DNA from 3 places in the Cedecea sp. Ae19-4 genome. Region 1 is predicted to be linked to each of the others. Evidence: predicted binding sites of a transcription regulator. Region 1 holds the regulator's gene; each other region holds the start of a gene.
What was found. Region 1 encodes PhoB, which activates phosphate uptake and scavenging genes when phosphate is short. Its sites were predicted from a motif close to CTGTCATAAAACTGNCNNAT; they were not measured.
Positions count from the first base shown of each region.

Region 1 (10,306 bases):
TGCCAGTCAGGGCGAAGTTTTTCGGCGGGCAAAGCTCGGGTCAGTTTCGCCAGCATGGGCTCTGCGTCTTTGACCGCCTGACTGGCTGTGCCCAGCGCCTGCTGCTTTTGGGCTTTGTCGGCAGAAAGCCGGGTTAGCTGAGCGAGCCATTGCTGGTGCTGCTGCTGCTGTTGGTGCTCCACGGAAAGCTTTTTCTCTTCCAGAGTGAGCGCCTGCAAACTCTCGGTAAGCTGCTGTTGCTGCTCAGCGGTTAGTAGCGCGACGCCGGAAGCCTGAGCCAGCAGGTTTTCAAGGCGGCTTTTGATTTGCTTATGATTTTCAAACACCGCGGCGGAAACGGTGCCGTAAATCTCCGTGCCGGTCAGCTCTTCAAGCAGCGAGGCGCGGTCGTTGGCATCGGCGTTTAAAAAGGCGGCGAACTGCCCCTGGGAGAGCATCATTGAGCGGGTGAAACGGTCGTAGTCCAGCCCGGTGAGCGCGGCGATAATCTCCAGCTTGTCTTTGATTTTATCCGCCAGGATTTTGCCGTCGCTGATTTGAGCCAGCTCCACGCGCGGCGCCTGAAGGTTGCCGTTTGCCGCGTTGCGGGCGCGGTTCTGGCTCCAGAAGGCGCGATAGCCCGTACCTTTTACCTCAAACTCGACTTCGGCCAGGCATTCTGCGGTGTCGCGGGTCATCAAGTCATTTTGCGACTGCGACACGGTGCTGAGGCGCGGTGTCTTGTGGTACAGCGCGAGGCAAATGGCATCCAGCAGGGTGGTTTTGCCCGCGCCCGTGGGGCCGGTGATGGCAAACAGCCCGTTGCTGGCGAAAGGCTCCTGGGTGAAATCAATTTTCCACTCGCCTTTCAGGGCGTTAATGTTTTTTAAACGCAGGCTGAGGATCTTCATGCCTGTTCCTCCCGCTGGTGCAAATCTGAAAGGGTTTGGGCAAACAGCGTTCTTAGCCTGGCGGCGCGCTCCTCGCTGGTTTCTTCCTGACTCAGCCGCCGCTCAAAAACTTCTTCAACGCTTAACTCGCTCAGCGTCTCTTTATGCTGGCTGGCAATCACCCGCTCGCGCTGTTCGCGGCTGCGGCGCAGCAGAACAACTTCAACCGGCAAATCGTCTGTGAGCGCCTGCACCTGGCGCTGCATGTCGTGCAGATATTCGTCGGTGGCGATTTCGATATCCAGCCAGACTTTGGGTTCAGCAGGCGCGTTTCGCCACTGCTCTAGCTGCCGCTCGATTTCACTCAGCGACCCTTTCACGATGGCCAGCGGCTGGCTGATGGGGACTTCCAGAGGCTCGACGCTGGTTAGCGCTCCGCCGCTGAATGTCACCAGAAAAACGGTTTTTGCTTTGCCGGTTTCGTCGAAGCTCAGCGGAATCGGCGAGCCGCTGTAGCGAATATGCTCCGTGCCGCCAATTTTTTGCGCGCGATGAATGTGCCCGAGCGCAATGTAGTCGGCGGGCGGGAAGTGCTGCGCCGGGAAGGCATCCAGCGTGCCAATATAAATGTCACGCACCGCATCGGATTTCGTGACGCCTACCGTGGTCAGGTGCCCGGTGGCAATTATCGGCAGCGGCTGGTCACCGCGAAGCGCCACGGCGGCGGCATAACATTGCTGATAATGTTCGCTGATGGCTTCCATTAAAGAGCGCTGTTTTTCATGGCTGGACAGCCCCGCCTGGCTGCTTTGAATGTCGCGAGGACGCAGGAAAGGAATAGGGCAGAGTATCGCCCCCGGCGTGCCGTCTTTTTGATTGAGCAGCAGCGCCTGTTCGTCTTTGTTATGGCGGGCGCTGGCAATGACTCGGGTGTTCAGGCAGGCCAGCAGCTCCCGGGATTCATTCAGGGTAGCTACGGAATCGTGATTCCCCGCCAGCACCACGAGCTGGCAGCCGGTGCTCTGCAGCTGCACGACAAAACGGTTATACATTTCACGGGCGTAGCTCGGCGGCGAGCCGGTGTCAAAGATATCTCCCGCGACGAGGATCGCATCCACCTGATGCTCGACCGCGGCGTTTAATAGCCAGTCGAGAAAGGCCTGATGTTCAGAGGCCCGGCTTTTGGTATAGAAGTTTTGGCCGAGGTGCCAGTCTGATGTGTGGAGAATGCGCATAACCTGTCCCATGGCAAAGAGGCGAATTACCGATTATAAGCTATTGAGCTGGCAGCGTAACCGCCAGTAAAAATCCATGGCTGTCATAATTCAAAAAGGTGAAATATCTTGCCGTCATCTTTTTCATAAATCTGTCACAAATCTGACGCATACTGGCGCACAATTAATAAGAGATGGTCTCTTTTCAACAGGGTAAATCATGGCGAGACGCATTTTAGTCGTAGAAGATGAAGCTCCGATTCGTGAAATGGTGAGCTTTGTGCTCGAGCAAAATGGCTTCCAGTCGGTAGAGGCGGAAGATTATGACAGCGCGGTTAACCTGCTGATTGAACCTTTCCCCGACCTGATCCTGCTGGACTGGATGCTGCCAGGCGGTTCCGGGATCCAGTTTATCAAGCACCTGAAACGTGAAGCGCTGACCCGCGAAATTCCGGTGATGATGCTGACCGCGCGTGGCGAAGAAGAAGATCGCGTGCGTGGCCTTGAAGTCGGTGCCGATGATTACATCACTAAGCCGTTCTCGCCTAAAGAGCTGGTGGCGCGTATTAAAGCGGTGATGCGCCGTATTTCCCCGATGGCGGTGGAAGAAGTGATTGAGATGCAGGGGCTGAGCCTGGACCCGTCCTCACACCGCGTGATGACCGGCGAAGATCCGCTCGACATGGGGCCAACTGAATTTAAGCTGTTACACTTCTTTATGACCCACCCGGAGCGCGTTTACAGCCGTGAACAGCTGCTCAATAACGTGTGGGGAACGAACGTTTACGTTGAAGACCGTACCGTAGACGTGCATATTCGTCGCCTGCGTAAAGCGTTGGAAACAAGTGGTCATGACAAAATGGTGCAAACAGTTCGCGGCACGGGTTATCGTTTTTCAACCCGTTTTTAATATGCTGACAGGAGCGTGACGCGTGCTGGAACGGCTGTCATGGAAAAGGCTGGTACTGGAGCTGGTGCTCTGTTGTATGCCAGCGGCAATTCTCGGATTGATTTTTGGCCACCTGCCGTGGTTTTTACTGGCGGCGGTGACCGCCCTGTTAAGCTGGCATTTCTGGAATTTACTTCGTCTTTCCTGGTGGCTGTGGGTTGACCGCAGCATGACCCCGCCGCCCGGGCGGGGAAGCTGGGAACCTCTGCTGTACGGGCTGCACCAGATGCAGCTGCGTAATAAAAAGCGCCGCAAAGAGTTGGGCAACCTGATCAAACGCTTCCGAAGCGGAGCCGAATCGCTGCCCGATGCGGTGGTGCTGACCACCGAAGAAGGCACCATTTTTTGGTGTAACGGCCTGGCGCAACAGCTGCTTGGCCTGCGCTGGCCTGACGACAGCGGCCAAAATATCCTCAACCTGCTGCGTTACCCTGAATTCTCACAATACGTGGCGAAGCAGCAGTTTGGTCGCCCGCTGACGCTGATACTCAACAATGGCCGTCATCTTGAGTTCCGCGTGATGCCCTACGCCGACGGGCAGTGGCTGATGGTGGCGCGAGACGTCACGCAGATGCACCAGCTTGAAGGCGCTCGCCGCAATTTCTTTGCCAACGTTAGCCATGAGCTGCGCACGCCGCTGACCGTGTTACAGGGTTACCTGGAGATGATGCAGGATCAGGCTCTGGAAGGGCCGTTGCGGGATAAAGCCCTGCATACCATGCGCGAGCAAACTTCACGCATGGAAGGGCTGGTGAGGCAATTGTTAACGCTGTCGCGCATCGAAGCCGCGCCCACGCTGTCGATGAATGAGAAAATCGACGTGCCGCTGATGCTGCGCGTGGTGGAACGAGAGGCGCAGACGTTGAGCCAGCAGAAGCAAACGCTCACTTTTAACGTTGAGCCAGGGCTGCAGGTTTACGGTAACGAAGAGCAGCTGCGCAGCGCGATCTCTAACCTGGTGTATAACGCGGTGAATCACACGCCTGCCGGGACGCACATCACCGTCACCTGGCGCAGGCTGCCTCACGGCGTAGCGTTCAGCGTTAAGGATACCGGGCCGGGGATCTCCGCCGAGCACATTCCGCGCCTGACGGAGCGTTTCTACCGAGTAGACAAAGCGCGTTCCCGGCAGACCGGAGGCAGCGGGCTTGGGCTGGCCATCGTGAAGCATGCCCTTAGCCATCATGATGCGCGGCTGGATATCGAAAGCGTACCGGGGCAGGGCTCGACGTTTTCGTTCATCCTGCCCGAGCGCTTAATCGCTCCTGAGTCAGCGGTGGCTGCACATTAATTCACCGCAACCGTCAAGTACACTTTCCACAGGCCAGTTTTCTGGCCTTTTTGTTTGTATTTTCACCACTCGTTAAGAGATGAATATCGAATTGATGCTTTTTTGTCCGCATGATAAGCCATAACAAAAGCGTATAATCAACTTTATTCACTGGTTATGCGTATTTTTAAAGGATATATTTCTGGTTTCCCGATCCCTTCTTGTCTTCAAACGCTATAAGCGTTTTAATTGCCCCCCTGTTATTACCAGACCGACTGAAATTGCGTGGTAATTCGACTAACTATTCTTCGCCACCGATCCGGAGAAGCATATTCCGCTGTCGTTACCGGTAATAACCGCGTTTTTACCGAACGTTATTTGGACTGAACGTCGGTTTAAAAATTTGAGCATTTTCAACACCACACATCCACAGGCTGCTTTATTTTATGACCTATCATTTGAAATCTCGTGACATCATCGCTCTGGGCTTTATGACCTTTGCGCTGTTTGTCGGCGCGGGCAACATTATTTTCCCTCCTATGGTTGGCTTACAGGCTGGCGAGCACGTCTGGACGGCGGCGCTTGGCTTCCTGGTCACGGCGGTAGGTTTACCCGTTCTGACTATCGTGGCGATTGCCCGCGTCGGCGGCGGTATTGACAGCCTTAGCTCGCCGATTGGCCGCCGCGCCGGTATTTTGCTGGCGACCGTCTGCTACCTGGCCGTAGGGCCGCTGTTTGCCACGCCGCGTACCACCACCGTTTCCTTTGAAGTGGGAATTGCTCCGCTGACCGGTATGGGCGATATGCCGCTGTTTATTTACAGCCTGGTGTACTTTGCGCTGGTGATCGGGATTTCTCTTTATCCGGGTAAGCTGCTGGACACCGTGGGCCACGTGCTGGCGCCGGTGAAAATCATCGCGCTGCTGATCCTGGCGGCCGGGGCGGTGCTGTGGCCAGCCGGTGGCCTGAGCACGGCGACTGAAGCCTACCAGAACGCGGCGTTTTCTAACGGCTTCGTGAACGGCTACCTGACGATGGACACGCTGGCTTCGCTGGTGTTCGGGATTGTTATCGTGAATGCCGCGCGCTCTCGCGGTGTGACCGAATCTCGCCTGCTGACCCGCTACACGATTTGGGCTGGCCTGATTGCCGGTATCGGCCTGACGGTTATCTACCTGGCACTGTTCCACCTCGGTTCCGATAGCGCGAACCTGGTCGATCAGAAAGCCAACGGCGCGGCTATTCTGCACGCTTATGTGGCGCATACCTTTGGCGGGGCCGGTAGCTTCTTCCTGGCGGCGCTGATCTTCCTGGCTTGTCTGGTTACCGCCGTGGGCCTGACCTGTGCCTGCGCGGAGTTCTTTAGCCAGTATCTGCCGCTCTCTTACCGCTCGCTGGTGTTTATCCTCGGCCTGTTCTCGATGGTGGTATCTAACCTGGGCCTGAGCCACCTGATTCAGATTTCGATCCCGGTACTGACGGCAATCTATCCACCTTGTATTGCCCTGGTGGTGCTGAGCTTCACCCGTCCGTGGTGGAACAACTCCACCCGCGTTATTGCCCCGGCGATGCTGATAAGCCTGCTGTTTGGTATGATTGACGGCATTAAGGCATCGGCCATCAGCGACATGCTGCCTGGCTGGGCGGCGAAACTGCCGCTGGCGGATCAGGGACTTGCCTGGCTGCTGCCGACCGTTGCGATGGTGGTGATCACCGCTATCTGGGACAAAGCAGCGGGGCGTCAGGTCACCTCCGCCGCCCACTAATTTTTTGATTGCTAAGTAACCACGGAGTCGTCCTCCGTGGTTTTTTTATTGTAAAGCGTGGAACCTGGATTCATGGAAAACACCAACAAGCTCAAGCGCGGTTTGAGCACCCGGCACATTCGATTTATGGCGCTGGGGTCGGCGATTGGCACAGGGCTGTTTTACGGTTCGGCGGACGCCATCAAAATGGCGGGGCCGAGCGTTCTGCTGGCGTATATCATCGGCGGCGTGGCGGCCTATATTATTATGCGCGCGCTGGGCGAAATGTCGGTGCACAATCCCGCTGCCAGCTCGTTTTCTCGCTATGCTCAGGACAACCTTGGGCCGCTGGCTGGCTATATTACCGGCTGGACCTACTGCTTTGAGATTTTGATTGTTGCCATCGCCGACGTGACCGCGTTCGGGATCTACATGGGTATCTGGTTCCCGGCGGTGCCGCACTGGGTCTGGGTGCTGAGTGTGGTGCTGATTATCTGCGCCATCAACCTGATGAGCGTGAAGGTGTTCGGCGAGCTGGAGTTCTGGTTCTCATTCTTTAAAGTCGCCACCATCATCATCATGATTATTGCCGGGATCGGCATTATCGTGTGGGGGATTGGCAACGGCGGCCAGGCGACCGGTATCCACAACCTGTGGAGCAACGGTGGCTTCTTCAGCAACGGCTGGCTGGGCATGATCATGTCTCTGCAGATGGTGATGTTTGCCTACGGCGGGATTGAGATTATCGGCATCACCGCAGGCGAAGCGAAAGATCCGCAGAAATCCATTCCGCGCGCAATAAACTCCGTGCCGCTGCGTATTCTGGTGTTCTACGTGGGGACGCTGTTTGTCATCATGTCCATTTATCCCTGGAACCAGGTGGGCACCGAAGGCAGTCCGTTTGTGATGACCTTCCAGCATATGGGCATTACCGCTGCAGCCGGTATTCTGAACTTTGTGGTTATCACAGCTTCGCTCTCGGCGATTAACAGCGATGTGTTTGGCGTGGGCCGCATGCTGCACGGCATGGCCGAGCAGGGTAGCGCGCCTAAAATCTTCGCCAGGACTTCCCGCAACGGTATTCCGTGGGTCACCGTTGTGGTGATGGCCTGCGCGCTGCTGCTGGCGGTTTACCTGAACTACATCATGCCGGAAAACGTCTTCCTGGTGATTGCGTCGCTGGCAACGTTCGCCACCGTTTGGGTCTGGATAATGATCCTGCTGTCGCAGATTGCCTTCCGCCGCCGCCTGTCGCCGGAAGAGGCGAAAGCGCTGAAATTCCCGATCCCCGGTGGCGTAGCGACGACCGTCGTGGGCCTGGTGTTCCTGGTGTTTATTATCGGGCTGATTGGTTACCACCCGGATACCCGTATTTCGCTGTACGTGGGCTGCGGCTGGATTGCGCTGCTGCTTATTGGCTGGGTTGTTAAGCGCCGGGTTAAGGCGCAGTCGTTGCCAGTGTAGTGGCTGATTCGGTTAGAACGCGGTATCTGGTTTTACCCTCACCCTGACCCTCTCCCTGGAAGGGCGAGGGAATTAATAGCGTTCTCTGGTACTGCTTTTCCTTTTGCCTGTGAGGGCGAGGGAATTAATAGCGTTCTCTGCTGCCTCATTTCCTTTTGCCTGGCAGGGATAGGGAATAAATAGTGTTCTCCTCATTCGTTTTCCCCCCCTCGCCCCTTTGGGGAGAGGGCCGGGGTGAGGGGAATAATTTCTCCCGTCTCCACCCCTCCTGTCCTCCCCCAAATTAACCCGGAATGATGAGTGATAAAGCCTTATGCTGTGGCAAGGTGGCGTCATTTTTAAGCGATGGGAAAGTTACTATGTTGAATGCCTGGCACCTGCCGGTGGCGCCGTTTATCCAGACGCGGGAACGCAGCCTTGTCATTACCCTGTGGCTGGCGGGGGACGACCTGCCGGAAAAAGTGATTCTGCGTGGCGAAAAAGATAACGAAGAGATTTCTCTGGTCATGGTGCGCCAGAAACAGGCTCCCCTTGAGGGCGTTGTTGCCTGGAAAGTCACCCTCGATACCGCCGAAGGGCAGCCGCGCCGTCGCTACAGCTTTAAGCTACTCTGGCAGGACAGGCAGCGCTGGTACACACCTCAGGGCTTCCAAAAAACGCCGCCGGCCCGGCTGGAACAGTTCGCTTTTGATACGCCGGATGACGGCCCGGATTGGGTGCAGGACCAGGTGTTCTATCAGATCTTCCCGGATCGTTTTGCGCGCGGGGCTAATCGCCAGCCGGTGCAGGATAACGTTTATTTTCATCATGCGGCCGGGCGGGATATCGTCCGCCGGGAGTGGCATGAGCCTTTAACCGGGGAAGCCGGAGGATCGACGTTTTACGGCGGCGATCTGGACGGGATCAGTGAAAAGCTGCCGTACCTGAAAAAGCTCGGCGTGACGGCACTTTATCTGAACCCTATTTTTACCGCGCCCAGCGTGCATAAGTACGACACTCAGGATTACCGGCAGGTAGACGAGCAGTTTGGCGGTAATGCCGCTTTCCTGCGGCTGAGGGAAAATACGCGCCGGCAGGGGATGAAGCTGATGCTGGACGGCGTTTTTAACCACAGCGGCGATACGCACGGCTGGTTTGACAGGCATCAGAACGGTGAGAATGGCGCCTGCCATCACCCACAGTCTCCGTGGCGCGACTGGTACAGCTTTTCTGACGAAGGGTTGGCGCTGGACTGGTTGGGCTATTCCAGCCTGCCTAAGCTGGATTATCGCTCGGCCACGCTGGTGGATGAGATCTATCGCGGCGAGCAAAGCATTGTGCGGCACTGGCTGCGGGAGCCCTGGGGCATTGACGGCTGGCGGCTGGACGTAGTGCATATGCTGGGAGAGGAAGGCGGGGCGAAAAATAATCTTCTGCACGTCAGCGGCATTACCCAGGCGGCAAAAGAAACCAAACAGAATGCTTACGTCCTCGGCGAGCACTTTGGCGATGCCCGGCAGTGGCTGCAGGCCGATGCCGAAGATGCCGCCATGAACTATCGCGGTTTTACTTTCCCGCTGTGGGGATTTTTGGCAAACACCGATATCTCTTACGAGCCGCAGGATATTGACGCCCAAACCTGTATAGCATGGATGGAAGAGTACCGCTCGGCACTTTCCCATCAGCAGCAGCTGCGCATGTTTAACCAGCTCGACAGCCACGATACCGCCCGTTTTAAGTCGATTCTTGGTAAAGATGTTGCCCGCTTGCCGCTGGCCGTCATCTGGCTGTACGCCTGGCCCGGCGTGCCCTGTATCTATTACGGCGATGAGGTGGGGCTGGATGGCAACAACGATCCTTTCTGCCGCAAGCCTTTCCCGTGGCAGAAACAGGATCAGGATTTAGATCTGCTGGCGCTTTATCAGCGGCTCGGCAAGCTGCGCAAACAAAGCCGGGCGCTTCGTCACGGTGGTTGCCGGGTCATCTACGCTGAGCAGGACGTCGTCGTGTTCGTGCGTGCTTATCAAAACGAACGTGTTCTGGTGGCCATCAATCGCGGCAGCGAGGTTCAGGCCACGCTCCCGTGGGATGCCTTGCTGAGCGGCAGAGCCTGGACGCAGATCGAAGGCGAGGCGGCGCTCAATAACCGCGAGCTGAGCTTGCCTGCCGTCAGCGCCGCGGTCTGGCGCAGTCTTTAGGTCGGTAACCCGGCGGGGAGAGGTTTAGCTCTCCGCCGGGGGCTGATAAAGGGCGTTGACCAAATCCCCTTCAATGATCTTTTCTCGCCACCAGCGTGCGGCCAGGCCTTCACCCCGGTTATGCCAGCCGATGTAGGTCACGTCCGTCTGGCGGAACGATACAACTGGTTTTTCAATTAATTTGCCGCTGTTAAGGAGTGGCTGGGCGATGTGGCGGGGTAAAAATCCGCAGGCCAGGCCCGAGACTAAAATAGCGACCTTGCTAGGGAAGTCGAACACCACCACGCGTTCTTGCTCTTCAATGTAATTGGTGTTGATTGGCTGGCAGTAACGTGCCGTATCGCCAATGATGGCCGCACGATGGCGGCAAACTTCGTCACTGGAAAGCACATGTTCCGCTTTTGCCAGCGCGTGCTTGGGGGAGACGACAAACACGTTGTCCAGCGTGCCCAGCATCTTGTAGGCGTATTCGGATGACGTCGGCGGCTCGTTAATGGCGCCGAGAATAATGTTCGCGCCGTTGTGGGTCAGCTCTTCCCAGGCTCCTGCCAGCGTATGGTGGGTAAAATTAAGCGTGGTTTGCTGGTCGAGAGCGTAGAACTCCTCCATCAACGGCAG
Region 1 is NZ_JBCHWG010000001.1:220,800-231,105, forward strand. It holds gene sbcC (exonuclease subunit SbcC) at 1-890, opposite strand, end outside; gene sbcD (exonuclease subunit SbcD) at 887-2,104, opposite strand; gene phoB (phosphate response regulator transcription factor PhoB) at 2,304-2,993, shown strand; gene phoR (phosphate regulon sensor histidine kinase PhoR) at 3,016-4,323, shown strand; gene brnQ (branched-chain amino acid transporter carrier protein BrnQ) at 4,749-6,068, shown strand; gene proY (proline-specific permease ProY) at 6,141-7,511, shown strand; gene malZ (maltodextrin glucosidase) at 7,871-9,688, shown strand; gene AAIE02_RS01025 (LysR family transcriptional regulator) at 9,713-10,306, opposite strand, start outside.

Region 2 (10,306 bases), on a different contig from region 1:
TTATGCAGATACCATGCGCAAAGTGATTGGTCACCTTGCGAACGGTAATCTGGAATATAAGCACCCATACCTGGAAGAACGCGACGTTAAGCGCGTGGGCTACCTGGTGGTGTCGACCGATCGTGGTTTGTGCGGCGGTTTGAACATTAACTTGTTCAAAAAAGTGCTGGCGGATATGAAAGAGTGGTCCGATAAGGGCGTTCAGAGCGAACTCGCGATGATCGGCTCTAAAGGCGTTTCTTTCTTCAACTCCGTTGGCGGCAACGTGGTTGCTCAGGTTACCGGCATGGGAGATACCCCTTCCCTGTCTGAACTGATCGGCCCGGTGAAAGTGATGCTGCAAGCCTACGACGAAGGTCGTCTGGACAAGCTGTACGTTGTCAGCAACAAATTTGTTAACACCATGTCTCAGGTTCCGACCATCACTCAGCTGCTGCCGTTACCGGCATCAGAAGATGAGGATCTGAAGCGTAAATCCTGGGACTACCTGTACGAACCGGACCCGAAAGCGCTGCTGGACACCCTGCTGCGTCGTTATGTTGAGTCTCAGGTTTATCAGGGCGTCGTAGAAAACCTGGCCAGCGAGCAGGCCGCACGTATGGTGGCGATGAAAGCCGCAACCGATAACGGCGGCAGCCTGATTAAAGAGCTGCGGTTGGTATACAACAAAGCTCGTCAGGCCAGCATTACTCAGGAACTTACCGAAATCGTCGGTGGTGCGTCCGCGGTTTAAACCAGGTTTATTACCCTAAATAGTTCGGTTTGCAGAAAGACGCCAACTGAGCAAATCCTCAAGAGCTTACTTCAGTAAGTGACGGAGGTGAGGGAAGGCAGTCAACGCATCTGCAAATTGAAATATGACGGGTAAACGAATTACGTAGAGGATTCAAGATGGCTACTGGAAAGATTGTCCAGGTAATCGGCGCCGTGGTGGACGTCGAGTTCCCTCAGGACGGCGTACCGCGCGTTTATGACGCGCTTGAGGTACAGAACAACAATGAGAAGCTGGTGCTGGAAGTTCAGCAGCAGCTCGGCGGCGGTATCGTGCGTACCATCGCAATGGGTTCCTCCGACGGTCTGCGTCGCGGTCTGCAAGTCAATGACCTTGAGCATCCGATCGAAGTCCCGGTAGGTAAAGCGACCCTGGGCCGTATCATGAACGTGCTGGGTCAGCCAATCGACATGAAAGGCGACATCGGCGAAGAAGACCGTTGGGCTATTCACCGTGCAGCACCTTCCTACGAAGAGCTGTCCAGCTCTCAGGAACTGCTGGAAACCGGCATCAAAGTTATCGACCTGATTTGTCCGTTCGCTAAGGGCGGTAAAGTTGGTCTGTTCGGTGGTGCGGGCGTAGGTAAAACCGTAAACATGATGGAGCTGATCCGTAACATCGCGATCGAGCACTCCGGTTATTCCGTGTTTGCGGGCGTGGGTGAACGTACTCGTGAGGGTAACGACTTCTACCACGAAATGACCGACTCCAACGTTCTGGATAAAGTAGCACTGGTTTACGGCCAGATGAACGAGCCACCAGGTAACCGTCTGCGCGTAGCGCTGACCGGTCTGACCATCGCGGAAAAATTCCGTGACGAAGGCCGCGACGTTCTGCTGTTCGTTGATAACATCTACCGTTATACCTTGGCCGGTACAGAAGTATCTGCACTGCTGGGTCGTATGCCTTCTGCGGTAGGTTATCAGCCAACTCTGGCAGAAGAGATGGGTGTTCTTCAGGAGCGTATTACCTCCACCAAGACCGGTTCTATCACCTCCGTACAGGCCGTTTACGTTCCTGCGGATGACTTGACTGACCCGTCTCCGGCGACCACCTTTGCGCACCTGGACTCAACCGTTACGCTGAGCCGTCAGATCGCATCTCTGGGTATTTACCCGGCAGTTGACCCGCTGGACTCCACCAGCCGCCAGCTGGATCCACTGGTTGTTGGTCAGGAGCACTACGATACCGCGCGTGGCGTTCAGTCTATCCTGCAGCGTTACCAGGAACTGAAAGACATCATCGCGATTCTGGGTATGGACGAACTGTCCGAAGAAGACAAACTGGTTGTAGCACGTGCGCGTAAGATCCAGCGCTTCCTGTCTCAGCCATTCTTCGTAGCAGAAGTCTTTACCGGTTCTCCAGGCAAATACGTTTCGCTGAAAGATACCATCCGTGGCTTTAAAGGCATCATGGACGGCGAATACGACCATCTGCCAGAGCAGGCGTTCTACATGGTCGGCTCCATCGACGAAGCCGTTGAGAAAGCGAAAAAACTTTAACGCCTAATCGGAGGGTGACATGGCTATGACTTACCACCTGGACGTCGTCAGCGCGGAGCAGCAAATGTTCTCCGGTCTGGTCGAAAAGATCCAGGTAACGGGTAGCGAAGGTGAGCTGGGTATCTACCCAGGTCACGCCCCGCTGCTCACCGCCATTAAGCCTGGTATGATTCGCATCGTTAAACAGCACGGACATGAAGAGTTTATCTACCTGTCCGGCGGTGTTCTGGAAGTGCAGCCGGGTAACGTAACCGTCCTGGCTGACACCGCAATTCGCGGCCAGGATCTCGACGAAGCGCGTGCCCTGGAAGCGAAACGCAAAGCTGAAGAGCACATGCACAGCTCCCACGGTGACGTGGATTACGCTCAGGCTTCTGCTGAACTGGCTAAAGCGATCGCCAAACTGCGCGTTATCGAGTTAACCAAAAAAGCGATGTAACTACCTGCTTGAAAAGACAAATGCCAGTCCGGGAAACCTGACTGGCATTTTTTATTTCTCAGCTTTATTCCATGCTCAAAATAACCATAAAACCAGCTAGATAGCGGTTTTCTCGGGGTGTTTAGCCCCTGTTTCGGCCTTAATTCTCATGGATTCTGCCGCGATTACTGCTATAAAAGACGCAGATAATCTCAAGGCGGTGAAATTAGCAGCAACGTATTTTTTGGTGCAAAATATGTAGAATTTTCAAGGCTAAATCGCTTTACTTCACACACTAAACAGATTCAGGACACGTATGTCAAACAGCGCAATGAGCGTGGTTATCCTTGCCGCCGGCAAAGGAACCCGCATGTACTCAGATCTTCCAAAGGTGCTGCACACGCTGGCTGGGAAGCCAATGGTTCAGCATGTCATTGACGCCGCTAATAAATTAGGTGCTCAGCGGGTGAACCTGGTGTATGGCCACGGCGGGGATCTGCTAAAGCAAACCCTGAACGACGGCTCGCTTAACTGGGTACTGCAGGCGGAGCAGCTGGGAACCGGCCATGCGATGCAGATGGCGGCACCGTTCTTTGCCGATGACGAAGACATTCTGATGCTGTACGGCGATGTGCCGCTGATCTCGGTCGAAACTTTACGGCGCCTGTGTGAAGCTAAACCGCAGGGCGGCATTGGTTTGCTGACCGTTAAGCTTGATGATCCGACCGGCTATGGCCGCATTGCGCGGGAAAATGGCAAGGTCGTTGGCATCGTTGAGCATAAAGACGCCAGTGAAGAACAGCGCAAAATCAATGAAATCAACACCGGGATTCTGGTGGCTAACGGCGCAGATCTGAAGCGCTGGCTCGGCAAGCTGGATAACAACAACGCCCAGGGCGAGTTTTACATCACGGACATTATTGCTCTGGCTCATGGTGAAGGGCGTGAGATTGCCGCCGTTCATCCGGATCGCCTGAGTGAAGTTGAAGGCGTGAATAACCGCCTGCAGCTTTCTCGCCTGGAGCGCGTTTACCAGACGGAGCAGGCCGATAAGCTGCTGCTGGCGGGCGTTATGCTCCGCGATCCGGCTCGGTTCGATCTACGCGGTGAATTCACGCACGGGCGCGATGTTGAAATAGATACTAATGTCATTGTGGAAGGCCGCGTTACGCTGGGTAACCGCGTGAAGATTGGGACCGGCTGCGTGATTAAAAATGCCGTTATCGGTGATGACTGCGAAATCAGTCCGTATACGGTTATTGAAGATGCGACGCTTGAAGCCGCTTGCACCATCGGGCCATTTGCCCGCCTGCGCCCTGGCGCGGAACTAGCGGAAGGCGCTCACGTGGGCAACTTCGTTGAAATGAAGAAAGCTCGTCTGGGGAAAGGTTCTAAAGCGGGCCATTTGAGCTACCTCGGTGATGCCGAAATTGGCGACAACGTGAACATCGGTGCAGGCACAATTACCTGCAATTACGACGGCGCGAACAAACATAAAACGATCATTGGCGATGACGTGTTTGTTGGCTCTGATACTCAACTGGTGGCCCCGGTTACCGTGGCCAGCGGTGTCACCATTGGCGCCGGGACGACAGTGACGCGCGACATTGCTGAAAATGAACTGGTGATCAGCCGCGTAAAACAGAAACACATTCAGGGCTGGCAGCGTCCGGTTAAGAAAAAGTAATTTCCCCTCACCCTAACCCTCTCCCCAAAGGGAGAGGGAACTGGACTGAGATGGCTTTCCCTTCCTCTCTAAGGGCCAGGGAGCTGAACAAAACACAGATTTCCTCCCTCTCCCTTCCAGGGAGAGGGCTGGGGTGAGGGTCGTTCTTGAAAACGCCCCGCCCAAAGGCAGTAACCATAAAAATAACCCCACTCTCTACAAGGCTCGGGGCTCCGGAAAACCGGAATAAACAGGTCAGCGACAACACATGGCTAACGCCATTATCAGGACTTAAAAATTATGTGTGGAATTGTTGGCGCAGTGGCGCAACGTGATATCGCTGAAATCCTTCTCGAAGGGCTTCGTCGTCTGGAATACCGCGGGTACGACTCTGCGGGCCTGGCGGTTGTTGACGACAAAGGTCACATGACCCGTCTGCGTCGTCTGGGTAAAGTACAGAAACTGGCGGAAGCTGCGGAAGAAACCGCTCTGCATGGCGGCACCGGGATTGCCCATACCCGTTGGGCAACGCACGGCGAACCTTCAGAAATTAATGCTCACCCACATGTTTCCGACCACATTGTGGTCGTACACAACGGTATTATCGAAAACCACGAGCCGCTGCGTGAAGCGCTGCAGTCTCGCGGCTACACGTTTGTCTCCCAGACGGATACCGAAGTTATTGCTCATCTGGTGCATTGGGAACTGGAGCAGGGTGGCACGCTGCGCGACGCTGTCCTTCGCACTATTCCTCAGCTTCGCGGCGCTTATGGCACCGTAATCATGGATACCCGTAACCCGGATGTGCTACTGGCCGCGCGTTCCGGTAGCCCGATGGTCATCGGCCTGGGCATGGGTGAAAACTTTATCGCCTCCGATCAGCTGGCACTGTTGCCGGTAACGCGCCGCTTTATCTTCCTCGAAGAAGGCGATATCGCAGAAGTGACCCGTCGCGCGGTGACCGTTTTTGATACTAAAGGCGAGCAGGTTCAGCGCCCGGACATCGAATCCAATCTGCAGTATGACGCTGGCGACAAAGGCATTTACCGTCATTACATGCAGAAAGAGATCTACGAGCAGCCGAACGCCATCAAAAACACCCTGGCCGGGCGCATCAGCCACGGTGAAGTGGATTTGACGGAGCTGGGGCCAAAAGCCAATGAAATGCTCTCTCAAGTTGAGCATATTCAAATCGTAGCCTGCGGTACGTCCTATAACTCAGGCATGGTTTCCCGCTACTGGTTTGAAGCGCTGGCCGGCGTGCCTTGCGATGTCGAAATCGCCTCTGAATTCCGCTACCGCAAATCTGCGGTGCGCCGCAACAGCCTGATGATCACCCTTTCCCAGTCTGGCGAAACGGCGGACACCCTCGCGGCGCTGCGCCTTTCCAAAGAGCTGGGCTATCTCGGTTCGCTGGCGATTTGTAACGTGGCAGGCTCTTCTCTGGTGCGTGAATCCGACCTGGCGCTGATGACCAATGCCGGAACGGAAATCGGCGTGGCCTCAACCAAAGCGTTTACCACTCAACTGACCGTATTGTTGATGCTGGTGGCTAAGCTGAGCCGCCTGAAAGGCGCTGATGCACAGGTTGAGCAAGATATCGTACATGGCCTGCAGGCGCTGCCAAGCCGTATCGAGCAAATGCTGTCCCAGGACAAACGCATTGAGCAGCTGGCGGAAGATTTCTCTGACAAACATCATGCGCTGTTCCTTGGTCGTGGCGATCAGTACCCGATCGCCATGGAAGGTGCGCTGAAGCTGAAAGAGATCTCCTATATTCACGCTGAAGCCTATGCGGCAGGCGAGCTGAAGCACGGCCCGCTGGCGCTGATCGATGCTGATATGCCGGTTATCGTTGTGGCTCCGAACAACGAGCTGTTGGAAAAACTGAAATCCAACATCGAAGAGGTTCGCGCCCGCGGTGGCCAGCTGTATGTGTTCGCCGACCGTGACGCCGGCTTTACCAGCAGCGACAACATGCACATCATCGAGATGCCGCATGTGGAAGAGGTGATTGCGCCTATCTTCTACACCGTGCCGCTGCAACTGCTGTCCTACCACGTGGCGCTGATCAAAGGCACCGACGTGGATCAGCCGCGTAACCTGGCGAAATCGGTAACGGTTGAGTAATTTTTTGTCACTAATCAGTCGCGATTAGCGGATGGAAAAGCCGTTTCTCACCGGATCAATAATGCTATAAACGAAGCTAACCTCGGGCGAAATACCGGGTTAGCTTTCGCATCCACCCTGCGAACGGCGAGTTTGCAGGGTGTTTTTATTTCTGAGCGGGAAACAACAAATGTCGGCAAACAAACCTCACTGTCGGCTGGTCAAGCCGCAGCCAGTATTTATAGGCAAGCAGGGGCTTTCTTATCAGGTAGGTGTTTCAAAGGAGGCCGTCGACTCACAGCATATCCATATGCAGCTGGCGACCATACCTCCTCGTTCGCAGGCTAAAGCCCACAAGCACGAACACCATGAAACCGCAATTTATGCCCTGAGCGGAACTTCGTCGGTGCTTTATGGCGATGGGCTGGAGCATTTTCTTGAGCTTCCCGCCGGCAGTTTTCTTTATATCCCAATGGATACCCCGCACCTGCCTTACAACAATACCGATGAGCCTGCGGTGGTGATTATTTCGCGGACCGATCCTAACGAGCAGGAGAGCGTGGTGATGATGCCCGAGCTGGACAGAGACGTGCTCTAGCGTCGCCGGATAAATTGTCGCGGAGTCATAGAGAAGCCCTCTACGCAGTTGAGGGCTTTTTTGTTATTTAATTTTCTGGGCGAGTTCATCAATCTTGCGGGAAAGCTGCTCGTTATCCCGCTTCAGGCTGTCCATTTTGGATTGCTGCTCATTGGCTTTACTTTCCATTTGAGACAGTTTGTTTTTCATCTCATCCAGCCTGGTTTCCTGCTCATCTATTTTCCTGACGCTACCGTCGTAATTTGACTGCAACTTTTCCAGGCGATCCTTCATCTCGACAATTGTGCTTTCCTTAATCGATGTAGGGACGAGGGTATTACTTCCTGAAAAGGTGGCGAGCGTTGAGCTGAAACTATCCGTATTACGTGCTTCAACGGCATCAGCGTAAACGGTAGAGGCTGTCATAATGAGTGATATCGTACATAATACAGACAGATAGGCTTTCATTTTTAAACACCTTTTTAAATAAACTGAATTTAATGATGCTTTAAAAAACATGGGGTTGTGTGTTTTTTTATGGCGCTGAGCGGATTGTCATAAAACTGTCATAATTCGTACATTTAACTGTCACCAAACTGTCCTATTTTCTACCCTGTATTCAATTAAACAACAATTTACGAACATCTGGCAGGAGACATTATGAACGTTATGCGTACCACTGTCGCAACTGTTGTCGCCGCGACCTTATCTCTGAGCGCTTCTACTGCGTTTGCAGCTGCAAGCCTGACTGGCGCTGGTGCAACCTTCCCTGCGCCGGTGTATGCCAAGTGGGCAGATACCTACCAGAAAGAAACTGGTAACAAGGTGAACTACCAGGGTATCGGTTCCTCCGGCGGCGTGAAGCAAATCATTGCTAACACCGTTGACTTCGGCGCTTCTGACGCCCCTCTGGCGGATGACAAATTACAGCAAGAAGGCCTGTTCCAGTTCCCTACCGTAATCGGTGGCGTAGTGCTGGCGGTTAACCTGCCAGGCTTTAAGTCTGGCGAGCTGGTTCTGGACGGCAAAACCCTGGGTGACATCTACCTGGGCACCATCAAAAAATGGAACGACCCGGCGATTGCTAAGCTGAACCCAGGCCACAAACTGCCGGATCAGAACATCGCGGTTGTTCGTCGTGCTGACGGCTCCGGTACTTCCTTCGTGTTCACCAGCTACCTGTCTAAAGTGAACGAAGAGTGGAAATCTAAAATTGGCGCAGGCTCTACCGTTAACTGGCCAACCGGTCTGGGCGGCAAAGGCAACGACGGCATCGCAGCCTTCGTACAGCGTCTGCCAGGCTCCATTGGCTACGTTGAATACGCTTATGCTAAGCAGAACAACCTGACTTACACCAAGCTGCTGTCCGCTGACGGTAAGCCAGTTAGCCCGACCGAAGCAAACTTTGCTAACGCGGCTAAAGGCGCTGACTGGAGCAAATCCTTCGCACAGGATCTGACCAACCAGAAAGGTGACGAAGCGTGGCCAATCACCTCCACCACCTTCATCCTGGTCCACAAAGAGCAGAAAAACCCTGAGCAGGGCGCAGAAGTGCTGAAGTTCTTTGACTGGGCATACAAATCTGGCGCGAAAGAAGCTAACGCCCTGGATTACGCAACGCTGCCAGCCTCTGTGGTTGAGCAAGTTCGCGCTGCATGGAAGACCAATGTAAAAGACAGTTCCGGTAAGGCGCTGTACTAAGTGCAAAAATCTGGGGTAACAGGTATGTTACCCCGGTTTATTCAGCAACTACGAAGAGTACGCTATGGCTGTGACTAAGCCGACGTTTAAAGCCCCTGGCAAACAAGGCGATGTAATTTTCAGTGCGCTGGTAAGACTGGCTGCGCTGATTGTGCTATTTCTGCTGGGTGGGATTATCATCTCGCTGTTTATCTCCTCGCTGCCGAGCATTGAGAAGTTTGGCTTCTCTTTCCTCTGGTCCAAAGAGTGGGATGCCCCTAATGAAGTCTTCGGCGCACTGGTGCCGATCTACGGAACCCTCGTAACCTCGTTTATCGCACTGCTGATTGCGGTCCCGGTGAGCTTTGGTATCGCGCTGTTCCTGACAGAACTTGCGCCTGGCTGGCTGAAGCGCCCGCTGGGTATCGCCATTGAACTGCTGGCGGCCATTCCAAGTATCGTGTACGGCATGTGGGGCCTGTTTATCTTTGCTCCCCTGTTCGCGACTTACTTCCAGGAACCCGTAGGCAACGTGCTCTCTGCCGTGCCTATCGTTGGCGCGCTGTTCTCTGGCCCTGCGTTTGGTATCGGCATTCTTGCCGCCGGCGTGATCCTCGCCATTATGATCATCCCTTACATTGCCTCCGTGATGCGCGATGTCTTCGAACAAACGCCAGTGATGATGAAAGAATCGGCCTACGGCATCGGCTGTACCACCTGGGAAGTTATCTGGCGCATTGTTTTGCCGTTCACCAAAAACGGCGTTATTGGCGGCGTGATGCTTGGCCTTGGCCGTGCGCTGGGTGAAACCATGGCGGTGACCTTTATCATCGGCAACACCTACCAGCTCGACAGCGCCTCACTGTATATGCCGGGCAACAGTATTACCTCTGCGCTGGCGAACGAATTTGCCGAAGCAGAATCCGGCCTGCATACCGCCGCGCTGATGGAGCTTGGCCTAATTCTGTTTGTGATTACCTTTATCGTACTGGCTATCTCTAAGTTCATGATTATGCGCCTGGCGAAAAACGAAGGGGCTCGCTCATGACCACGATGGAAATGCAAAGCAGCGCGGCACTGGCTGAGTCGCGCCGCAAAATGCAGGCGCGTCGCCGCATGAAGAACCGTATCGCCCTGACGCTCTCTATGGCGACCATGGTGTTCGGTCTGTTTTGGCTGGTGTGGATCCTGTTTTCCACGGTAACCCGCGGCATCGACGGCATGTCGCTGGCGCTGTTTACCGAAATGACGCCTCCGCCTAATACCGCGGGCGGTGGCCTGGCTAACGCCCTGGCGGGCAGCGGCCTGCTGATCCTGTGGGCGACCGTTATCGGTACGCCGCTGGGCATTATGGCCGGGATTTATCTGGCCGAATATGGCCGTAAATCCGCCCTGGCTGAAGTGATTCGTTTTATTAACGACATTCTTCTGTCCGCCCCATCGATTGTGGTCGGTCTGTTCGTTTACACCATTGTGGTGGCGAAAATGGAACACTTCTCCGGCTGGGCGGGCGTGATTGCGCTGGCGCTGCTGCAGGTGCCTATCGTCATTCGTACCACTGAAAACATGCTGAAACTGGTGC
Region 2 is NZ_JBCHWG010000002.1:268,459-278,764, reverse strand. It holds gene atpG (F0F1 ATP synthase subunit gamma) at 1-733, shown strand, start outside; gene atpD (F0F1 ATP synthase subunit beta) at 892-2,274, shown strand; gene AAIE02_RS14065 (F0F1 ATP synthase subunit epsilon) at 2,294-2,713, shown strand; gene glmU (bifunctional UDP-N-acetylglucosamine diphosphorylase/glucosamine-1-phosphate N-acetyltransferase GlmU) at 3,009-4,379, shown strand; gene glmS (glutamine--fructose-6-phosphate transaminase (isomerizing)) at 4,659-6,488, shown strand; gene AAIE02_RS14050 (cupin domain-containing protein) at 6,658-7,065, shown strand; gene AAIE02_RS14045 (hypothetical protein) at 7,129-7,512, opposite strand; gene pstS (phosphate ABC transporter substrate-binding protein PstS) at 7,705-8,745, shown strand; gene pstC (phosphate ABC transporter permease PstC) at 8,810-9,772, shown strand; gene pstA (phosphate ABC transporter permease PstA) at 9,769-10,306, shown strand, end outside.
Region 2: a site for PhoB is predicted at 7,597-7,616, ahead of pstS (phosphate ABC transporter substrate-binding protein PstS). Genes of this name have one in related genera too.

Region 3 (10,306 bases), 280 kb from region 1:
TCGCAGCCGGTTGCAGCTGGCACAGAAATCTTTCTCATACGGCATGATGAGCCCGATTTCGCCTTTGTAGTCGGGATGGTAGAACACCTGGGCAGGGCCATCGCTGCGCTGACGCAATTGGTGAACCCAGCCTCGCTCAAGCAGCTGGTCGCGAATGGTTTTACCGGAAATATGGTGTTTGCGGAAAAGCGAGCCGCCGTCGCCGGTTTCCATCAGCTCAATAAAGCGGAGCTGGATGGGGCGGGGTTTGATCCAGGCAAGGAAGGTCTCGAGCTGATTGTGGTTTACGTCGCGCATCAGCACGGTGTTCACTTTTACTCGCTCAAACCCCGCGTTGAAAGCCGCGTCAATGCCATCCATCACCTGCCGAAATTTATCCTGGCCGGTAATGGCATGAAACTGACGAGCGTCCAGGCTGTCGACGCTAACGTTCAGGGCAGTCAGCCCCGCATCACGCCAGGCGTTAACATCCCGGGCCAGGCGATAGCCGTTGGTCGTCACCGCAAGCTGGCGAATAGACGTGTTTTCACGCACCGCGGCGATGATTTCGGTAAAGTCGCGGCGCAAAGAAGGTTCCCCGCCCGTCAGGCGCACCTTTTCGGTACCCAGAGCAGCAAAAGCCCGGGTAACGCGACGGATTTCATCGACGTTGAGGAAGCTTTTATTGGCCACGCCGTGCGGCTTATAGCCGTCGGGCAGGCAATAGCTGCAGCGAAAGTTGCAGACGTCGGTAATTGATAAGCGCAAGTAATAGAACTTACGCGCAAAAGCATCGGTAAGCTGGGACACTGAATACACCTTTCCAAATACGGGAGATGCAGTCATTTCTTCCTGCACCCTGGCAACCTCAGGGGCTGCGGCCAGGGCACCTTATCTTGTGACTTAGGTACCATGGCTTGAGTGTGTGTTACTGCGATAGTAGCGCGACATCTGGCTTCGCGCTATATCAGTTTTCGCTATATAAATCTATACATAACGAGATAATTGCTTAATTTCGCTACAGAGTACTTAAAAAGCTAACTTTTACTTTGATATGTATCATTATCCACAGAGCAAGAATCGTCTTTTTGGCGCTTTTACGCTACCTTAAGCGCCTGTATGCCTCTTAAGGATTATCTTTTCTATGCGTAATCGCACGCTTGCAGATCTTGATCGGGTTGTCGCGCTGGGCGGTGGGCACGGCCTGGGTCGCGTCATGTCATCCCTTTCATCCCTCGGCTCACGTTTAACCGGCATCGTCACCACCACCGACAACGGCGGCTCAACCGGACGTATTCGACGCTCTGAGGGCGGGATTGCCTGGGGAGATATGCGCAACTGCCTGAATCAGCTGATCACTGAACCAAGCGTGGCATCAACAATGTTTGAGTATCGTTTTGGCGGTAACGGCGAACTTTCAGGCCATAACCTCGGAAATCTAATGTTAAAGGCGCTGGATCACCTCAGCGTGCGCCCGCTGGAGGCAATCAATTTAATTCGCAACCTGCTAAAGGTCGATGCGCAGCTGATTCCGATGTCGGAGCATCCGATCGATTTAATGGCTACCGACGACCAGGGCAACGCCGTGTATGGCGAAGTGAGTATCGACCAGTTGCTCAATCCACCGCAGGATCTGGCGGTCTACCCGAAAGTCCCGGCCACGCGTGAAGCCTTAGAAGCCATCGCTGAAGCCGATTTAATTTTGATTGGCCCCGGCAGCTTTTACACCAGCCTGATGCCGATTTTGCTGCTTGAAGAGATGGATCAGGCGCTGCGCCGCACGCCAGCGCCGATGGTGTATATCGGCAACCTGGGCAAAGAGCTAAGCCCTGCCGCAGCCAGCCTTTCCCTGCGCCAAAAGCTTGAATTGATGGAACAGCATATCGGAAAACGCGTTATCGATGCCGTGCTGGTTGGCCCACACGTTGAGGCCAGCGAAGTGGGCGACAGGTTGGTTATTCAACAGCCGCTGGAAGCCAGTGACATTCGGTATCGCCACGACCGCCAGCTGCTGCGGGCAGCCCTCGAACAGGCCGTGCAGCAGCTCGGGTAAACCTCGCCGCTTATGAGGCGGCGATAAAGAGTTCGCGCAGCTTGTGAAGCTGGTCGCGAATCTGCGCCGCTTCTTCAAACTCCAGATTTTGCGCGTGTTCCAGCATATTCGCTTCAAGCTGATGAATTTTCTGCTGCAGCGCTTTCGGCGTCAGCACAACTTCATCATCTTCAATCACGCTGCGTGCTTTGGTTTTAACCCGCCCTTTGGTCTTCGCCATGCCTTCGCCAAGCTGCAGAACGTCCACGACTCGTTTGTTCAGGCCCTGCGGCGTAATGCCATTTTCTTCGTTGTAGCGCTGCTGCTTCTCACGGCGGCGTTCGGTTTCACCAATCGCTTTGGCCATTGACGGCGTGATTTTATCGCCGTAGAGAATCGCCTTACCGTTAACGTTACGCGCCGCACGGCCGATGGTCTGAATAAGCGAGCGCTCGGAACGCAGAAAACCTTCTTTGTCCGCATCCAGAATGGCAACCAGCGACACTTCCGGCATATCAAGACCTTCTCGCAGCAGGTTGATCCCCACCAGAACGTCAAATTCACCGAGGCGCAAATCACGGATAATCTCCATGCGTTCCACGGTGTCGATATCCGAGTGTAGGTAGCGTACGCGTTCACCATGCTCCTCTAAATATTCGGTCAGGTCTTCCGCCATCCGCTTGGTTAATGTCGTCACCAGCACGCGTTCATTGATGGCCACACGTTTACGAATTTCAGAAAGCAAATCGTCTACCTGCGTTGCCACCGGACGCACTTCAATCACCGGATCGAGCAGCCCCGTAGGACGAACAACCTGGTCAACGATGTCCTCGCCAGATTTTTCCAGCTCATAGTTGCCCGGCGTCGCTGAAACGTAGATGGTCTGCGGGGCCAGCGCTTCAAACTCTTCAAATTTTAACGGTCGGTTGTCCAGCGCCGACGGCAGGCGGAAGCCATATTCCACCAGCGTTTCTTTACGGGCGCGGTCGCCGCGATACATGCCGCCAATTTGCGGAATGGTGACGTGGGATTCATCCACCACCAGCAGGCCATCTGCCGGAAGATAGTCAAAAAGCGTTGGGGGCGGTTCGCCAGGCCCTCGCCCGGAGAGGAAGCGCGAGTAGTTTTCAATGCCCGAACAATAACCCAGCTCGTTCATCATCTCGAGATCAAACTGGGTACGCTGGGCAATACGCTGCTCTTCCAGCAGTTTATTATTTTCCAGCAGGAACTTGCGGCGCTCGGCCAGCTCAACTTTGATATCTTCCATCGCCTGCACAATACGCTCGCGCGGCGTAACGTAGTGCGATTTAGGGTAAATAGTAAAACGCTGAATAGTTTGATCGATTTGCCCGGTCAGTGGATCGAACAGCGACAGCCTCTCAACCTCTTCGTCGAACAACTCTACACGCAGCGCAAGATCGTCTGATTCAGCCGGGAAGATATCGACCACCTCCCCTCTTACGCGGAACGTACCGCGCTGGAATGCCTGATCGTTGCGGGTGTATTGTAACTCCGTAAGACGGCGCAGGATCGCCCGCTGATCGATGATCATACCCTTCGTCAGGTGAAGCATCATCTTCAGGTACAGGTCCGGGTCACCCAGACCGTAGATCGCCGACACGGATGCCACCACGATGACGTCCCGCCGCTCAAGCAACGCTTTGGTCGCCGACAGACGCATCTGCTCAATGTGTTCGTTCACCGACGCATCTTTTTCAATGAAGGTGTCCGAGCTTGGCACATAAGCTTCAGGCTGATAGTAATCGTAGTAAGAGACAAAAAACTCAACGGCGTTGTCCGGGAAGAACTCTTTCATTTCACCGTAAAGCTGCGCCGCCAGCGTTTTATTTGGCGCCAGTACCATCGTGGGGCGCTGAAGGTCGGCTATCACGTTTGCTACCGTGAAGGTTTTACCCGATCCCGTTACGCCCAGCAGCGTCTGGTGCGCCAGCCCGTTTTCAAGCCCGTCTTTCAGGCGAAGGATTGCTTCAGGCTGGTCGCCAGAAGGTTTAAATGCGGAATTCAGTTTGAACGCTTTACTCATGAACGGGCTACCTGATGAAGAAACGAGCGGGCCGGAGAGTAATTTTACCCGGCAGCAGGATTTTTGCCAGTATAAAAACTGTATAAAACACCAGTTCTCATTTTTACTACGCCTGCTAACGACTGCTTTTTGCCACTTTGTTTGCCCAGAATTTGCCCCTTCACCAGATAAATCTCCAGCCACGACCGGTTATCCCCAAATTTTTTCGCCTTTTAACATTTGTCAAGGGAGGTAAGGATACCTCGGGCCGAATGTTTGACAGTTTTATTGCAACTGTTGCTTTTATTTAACAACTTGAATTCAAATGAATATTTCACAAAGACCGGTTTCGCGCCAATTTGGCCGCAGGCCGCGCCCGCTCTCGCTTTCGTCAAGTTTTCTAACTCTAATGCACAAGGTTATCCACAGGAATGGTGGATAACTGCAGCAAGCCCTTTTGCTTAGCCACTCGGAAAAATCCCTGATCTTCCTGTGCCAGGGGCGAAAAAAAAATTTCGCTAATTTTTTTGCTTTTATTCATTCGATTTCGCTATACCCGGCCATATTGAGCAAGATCCCGAAATCGAGATATATCCTGAGGTTAAAAGGCATTTTATTGCACCAAATTCGTACTTTTTAGCACCCGTCGAGTGCAGCGAGATCTCATCTTGCGCATCGGCTTTATCCTTTCAGGAAACCGATACTCAGTTTTATCCTGAATAGCGTGATGCTTTCAGGCATTATCACCAAGCTGGCAAGCTAATTGCAGCATATCCAGGAGGGAAACGACTCCCCAACCCAGGAGATGAGCCATGCTTAGCTTACGTGCTGTTAATCAGTTTTACGGTGACCACCACATACTGTGGAACCTCGACCTCGAGCTGACCCCGGGAGAATGCACCTGCGTGCTTGGCGCGCCAGGGCAGGGCAAAACCACGCTCGTAAACTGCATTACCGGCTATTTGCCAGTACAAAGCGGCAGTATGCTGTGGCAACAGGCGGGACAGCCGCCTGAAGACCTGGTGAATAAACCCGTGGAGCGCAGAACTGCGCTTGGAATCGGCTACGTTCCCCAGGACAGGCGCATCTTCTCCCAGCTTAGCGTTGAGGAAAATCTTCAGATAGCGATGATGGCGGGACATCATCGACCCCGGGTCATTCCTGCGCTGATTGATGACCTTTTTCCCGAGCTCTATAGCCTTCGGCAGGTAAAAAGCGGCGAACTTAGCGGGGATATGCAGCAACAGTTAGCGCTTGCCCGGGCACTGGTTTTAGAGCCCAGATTGCTGATACTGGATGAACCCACTCTCGGCGGAGGGCACCGCTTTATCACAGAAATGGGCAACCTCATCCGGCGCTTAAACCGCGACTTCGGCCTGACCATTTTACTGGTCGAACAGCGGCTGACTTTTATACGCCGGGTTGCAGACAAGTTTTGCCTGTTGCATAAAGGCCGAAATGTCGCGCAAGGGAATGTCTCCCAGCTGGACGACAAGCTCGTGGCGGGCTGGTTAGATCCCTGAACGCAGTCCCTACTACAAATTTTTCAATTTTTCCTGAAAAACCGGGTTGAGCTCCGTCATCGCCCGATGCAGGTTGCACTGCCGCGTCACTTTCGCGATATCCAGCAAAGGCGAAGGTATGGACTTCACGCCAGAGCTGTTCATCCAGCGTAAAACCGCGTCGAGATTCCATAGTGCAGTTTTCCCGTCATGTACCGGCGCTGGAAACGCCTCCCGGGAAACCATAACTTTGCGAATATACTGCCGGGACACGCCTAGCAGTTCCGCTACGTCACTCAATCCCACTAAATCAGGGGCAGCTTCAACCAATAACGCGCCTTGAATAATGCCTGAAACGTCCTTCAGCGCGCTCAGTAAGGCTTCTTCTGCTGTGTCGGCCTCGCGGATGAAATTCAGAGCAATACGCCCCGTCACACCGATGCCAACGAGGGCATCATCACACCCTCCTGCGCCCAGCGCAGCAATCCACTTCTCCGGATCTTTTTTCCCTTCTGGTAGAGTAAAAACAAGCGTGAACGTGTATTCCGCCATGGAGCCTTCTCCTTGTTAATGCAGGACGCTACGTGATGCCCTATTGGCGCATCCATCCACAAGCCTGCGAATTTGTCTGGCATGGTTCTCTGCGTTGCGAGGCGTGCTCCAGACACAGCTGATACAAAACTCGCCGCACCGGCATGTTTTATCGTTCCAGGGGCAATACATTTTTCCCCAGCAATGCGAACCGCCCTCTTTGACCCGCCAACCCTGGCATTCTGCGTAGCTTAATGCCGCCTCTATCTCTTTTTGCGGGTGCCGTTTTCTGGCCATATCTCCTCCGGCTAAAAAAGCATCTCATAAAAGGTTGTCATATGACAACTCAAAGTATGAAATACTCTATAGACGTTGCAGCCTGGAATGAATCTTTGTCAGTGGGGAAAAGGTTAAAGCGGGAGCCAGCCCGAGGCTTTGCTGCGGGCCTGGCTTTTGTTGCAGTCGCCTTGCGGCTTAGATCGTAATAACGGAGAGATCGAGGTAGTGACCAAGCTCGGTTTGATCGCTGATACCCTTAAGCCAGGGAATTTCCCCCAACAGCGGGGCCGGCAGCCGCTGTTTGAGCGTGGCAAGATATTCCGCATGCCTTTTTCCTGCGGGTTGAACACCGTTTGCTACCCAGCCCGCCAGCGGTAAACCAGCGGCCAGCACCGCCTGTACCGTGAGCATTGCATGATTAATGCAGCCAAGTTTCACGCCCACCACTAAAATAACCGGCAGTTGCTCGCTGATGGCCCATTCGGCAAATGTCGTGGTGTCAGACAGCGGGGTAAACCAGCCTCCAGCCCCTTCAACCTGAACCCAGTCGGCTTTTCCGGTAAGATTCTTTAGACCTTCAGACATAGCAGAAAAAGTAATGGGGCGCTGCTCTTCAGCACTAATGATGTGCGGGGAGGTCGGCTCAAGAAAAGCCAACGGATTGATCTCCTCATACGGCAATTTAACCGAACTATTGCGCTGCAGCGCTAACGCATCACTGTTGCGAATGCCTTCAGGGGTCATTTCACTGCCAGAGGCCACAGGCTTATAGCCCACAGAGCGATACCCCGCAGTATTCGCCGCCTGAAGCAGCGCGCAGCTGGCGATGGTCTTCCCAACTTCAGTGTCGGTGCCGGTCACAAACCATTTTTTAATCACGTTCAATTACTCCAAAAATTATCTGCCAGCTAAGAGAGAACTGCCCGTCTTGCCGGGGCCACGCTTCGCTGAGCCGCTGCAGTTGCCCACGCGTCAGCAGAGTGTTTTTGCGGCCATCGTGCAGGTGTGTTGCCCCAACGCCTTTTAGCGAACGCATGGCGCTCATGACGTCAGGAAAACGCTGGCTGACGGTGCGGCTGGTTAATACGTAACGCCATGGGCGACACGCCTGGTCAATTTCGGCCAGGGATAAAAACTGGTTGGCATGCGCCCGTTCGTCTACCCCGCGCCAGGCCTCGTGCAGTTCAGGCAGTGAACCTGCCGCAAGCGTGCTGAACGCAATGCATCCACCCGGTTTCGTCACGCGATAAAGCTCGGATAAGCCTTGCTGCAGATCGCTGCACCACTGAACGGCAAGATTACTCCAGGCCAGATCCACCTGGTCATCCGCCAGCGGAATAGACTCGATATCCCCCTCAAGAAAGCGATGCGCCGACTGGGTTTGCTGGCACCGCTCAAGCATCGCTTTCGAGATGTCCAGCGCCAGCACTTCGCTTCCTTTGTCCCGCCAAATTCGGCTGTACCAGCCGGTACCGCAGCCTGCATCCAGCACGCTTACGGCACGGCGGTTTTCCAGCTCGGCCAGCAGGTTATCACCGCAGATACGCTGCAGCTCGGCGAAACGCTCGTAGCTGCCTGCCGCCCGGCTAAACGCTGCCGCGACGGCGGCTTTATCAACAAGCTGCGTCATAAAGCGCCTCCAGCAATGCGTCTATGTCGCCAGAAGTATGCGCGGCCGTAAGGGTGATGCGCAGGCGGGCGCTGCCGGGGGGAACGGTAGGCGGGCGAATGGCTGTTAACCAGAAGCCCCGCTCTTTCAGGCGGGAGGCGAGATCCAGCGTGCGCTGATTCTCCCCCACAATCAGAGGTTGTATCGCGCTACCTGAATCCGCCAGATTCAGCGAGAGTCGGGCAGCACCCTGCCGAAAACGCAGAATATTTTCAGCAAGCCTTGCTCTGTACTCATCGCCATGCTGAACCACCTTTAACGCGGCCTGAAGCGACACGGCCTGCGCCGGTGGCATCGCGGTGCTGTATATCAAGTGGCGGGCAAACTGCAGCAGGTAAGTTGCAACGTCTTCGTCGCACAATACCGCCGCACCGCTGCCGCCAAACGCTTTGCCAAAGGTGACGACAAGAATATCCGGTTTGATTTTTTGCCGATAGCAACTGCCACGCCCCTCTTTGCCGAGGACACCAATACCGTGCGCGTCGTCGACCATTAGCCAACCGTCTGCTTGTCTTGTTGCCTGTGCTATTTCAGCCAGCGGCGCGCTGTCCCCGTCCATGCTGAATATGCCTTCGGTCAGGACAAGCCGTTCACCTTCATGCGGTTTACCGAGCTGCGTGGCAAGGGCCTGAACGTCGTTGTGATGAAATCTGCGTAGCTGAGCCGGACTTTGCATCGCCGCTTCCATCATTGAGGCATGGCAAAGTTTATCGGCGATAAGTGTGTCCGTTTTTTGCGCCAGCGCGGAGATCACCGCCTGGTTTGCGCTGTAGCCGGAGATAAACAACAGCGCTCGCTCAAAGCCGAGCCAATCCGCCAGCTGTTCCTCAAACGCCTGATGTGCACGGCTATACCCCGTGACGTGACCAGACCCGCCGCTGCCAACGCCGAACTGCGTCGCGCCTTTTTGCCAGGCCTCCGTAATCTGCGGGTGATGACTCAGTCCCAGATAATCGTTGCTGGAAAAATTCAAATATTCCCGACCGTTGGCCGAAAAAATACGCCCGTTACCGAGCGTATTGGCCTGTCGGGTGCGAAGGCTGGCGCTGGTCCGCCGTTCGCTTAAAGCCCCGGAGATTCGCTGTGGCCAGCTCATACCGCCGCCGCGTTGTAGTAATTGTCGGTATCGGCGTTCAGGATCTGCCCGGCGAGCTGCTCCTGCTGTTCGTTGTCACCCATTTCGGTGGTGGTTTGCTGCGGATTAAGCCCCAGCTTGCGGAACAGCTGCAGATCTTTGTCCTCTTCTGGGTTCGGCGTCGTCAGCAGTTTGCAGCCGTAGAAAATAGAGTTTGCACCGGCCATAAAACACATTGCCTGCGTCTGCTCGCTCATCTGCTCGCGGCCTGCGGAAAGGCGCACGTAGGAGGTTGGCATCATGATCCGGGCCACCGCGATGGTACGAATAAAATCAAAGGCATCCACGTCTTCGTTATCCGCCAGAGGCGTGCCTTTCACTTTCACCAGCATGTTGATAGGGACGCTTTCTGGTGGCGTTGGCAAATTCGCTAATTGCAGCAGCAGTCCGGCGCGGTCGGTGACGGTTTCACCCAGGCCGACAATCCCACCGGAGCAAACTTTGATCCCTGCATCACGAACTTTATCCAGCGTGTCCAGACGTTCCTGATAGGTTCGGGTCGTGATGATGTTGCCGTAAAATTCCGGGGAGGTGTCCAGATTGTGGTTGTAATAGTCCAGCCCAGCGGAGGCCAGGCGCTGCGCCTGTTCATTGGTTAACGTACCGAGCGTCATACAGGTTTCCAGCCCCATAGCGCGAACGCCCTGCACCATCTGCTCAAGGTAAGGCATATCGCGCTCATGCGGGTTCTTCCAGGCGGCCCCCATACAAAAACGTGTCGAACCTGCGTTTTTAGCCTTGCGGGCGGAGTCCAGCACCTGCTCAACTTCCATCAGGCGTTCAGACTCCAGGCCTGTTTTATATCTGGCGCTTTGTGGGCAATATTTACAGTCTTCCGGGCAAGCACCGGTTTTTATAGACAGCAAGGTGCTGACCTGTACCTGTCGGGGATCGAAATGCTGGCGATGCGTCTGCTGCGCTTCAAACAACAGATCCAACAAAGGTTTTTGAAATAAAGCAGTGACCTGCGACATTGTCCAGCGTGCGTGGTGAGCCATGGGGCCTCTCCAAAAGGGGTGTTATGGGAATTCGATTGACGTTATACTCGTAAACCTAAATGTTTTTCAAATGGTTTACAAGTCACCCTATGACCCCTGATGATTTAGCGTTCGACCAGCGACATATCTGGCACCCGTACACCTCGATGAGCCAG
Region 3 is NZ_JBCHWG010000001.1:498,198-508,503, reverse strand. It holds gene moaA (GTP 3',8-cyclase MoaA) at 1-825, opposite strand, end outside; molybdenum cofactor riboswitch at 781-915, opposite strand; gene yvcK (uridine diphosphate-N-acetylglucosamine-binding protein YvcK) at 1,124-2,032, shown strand; gene uvrB (excinuclease ABC subunit UvrB) at 2,043-4,058, opposite strand; gene AAIE02_RS02355 (ABC transporter ATP-binding protein) at 4,850-5,560, shown strand; gene AAIE02_RS02350 (helix-turn-helix domain-containing protein) at 5,573-6,091, opposite strand; gene AAIE02_RS02345 (hypothetical protein) at 6,107-6,367, opposite strand; gene bioD (dethiobiotin synthase) at 6,545-7,228, opposite strand; gene bioC (malonyl-ACP O-methyltransferase BioC) at 7,221-7,979, opposite strand; gene bioF (8-amino-7-oxononanoate synthase) at 7,963-9,114, opposite strand; gene bioB (biotin synthase BioB) at 9,111-10,151, opposite strand; gene bioA (adenosylmethionine--8-amino-7-oxononanoate transaminase) at 10,241-10,306, shown strand, end outside.
Region 3: a site for PhoB is predicted at 4,312-4,331, ahead of uvrB (excinuclease ABC subunit UvrB). Genes of this name have one in related genera too.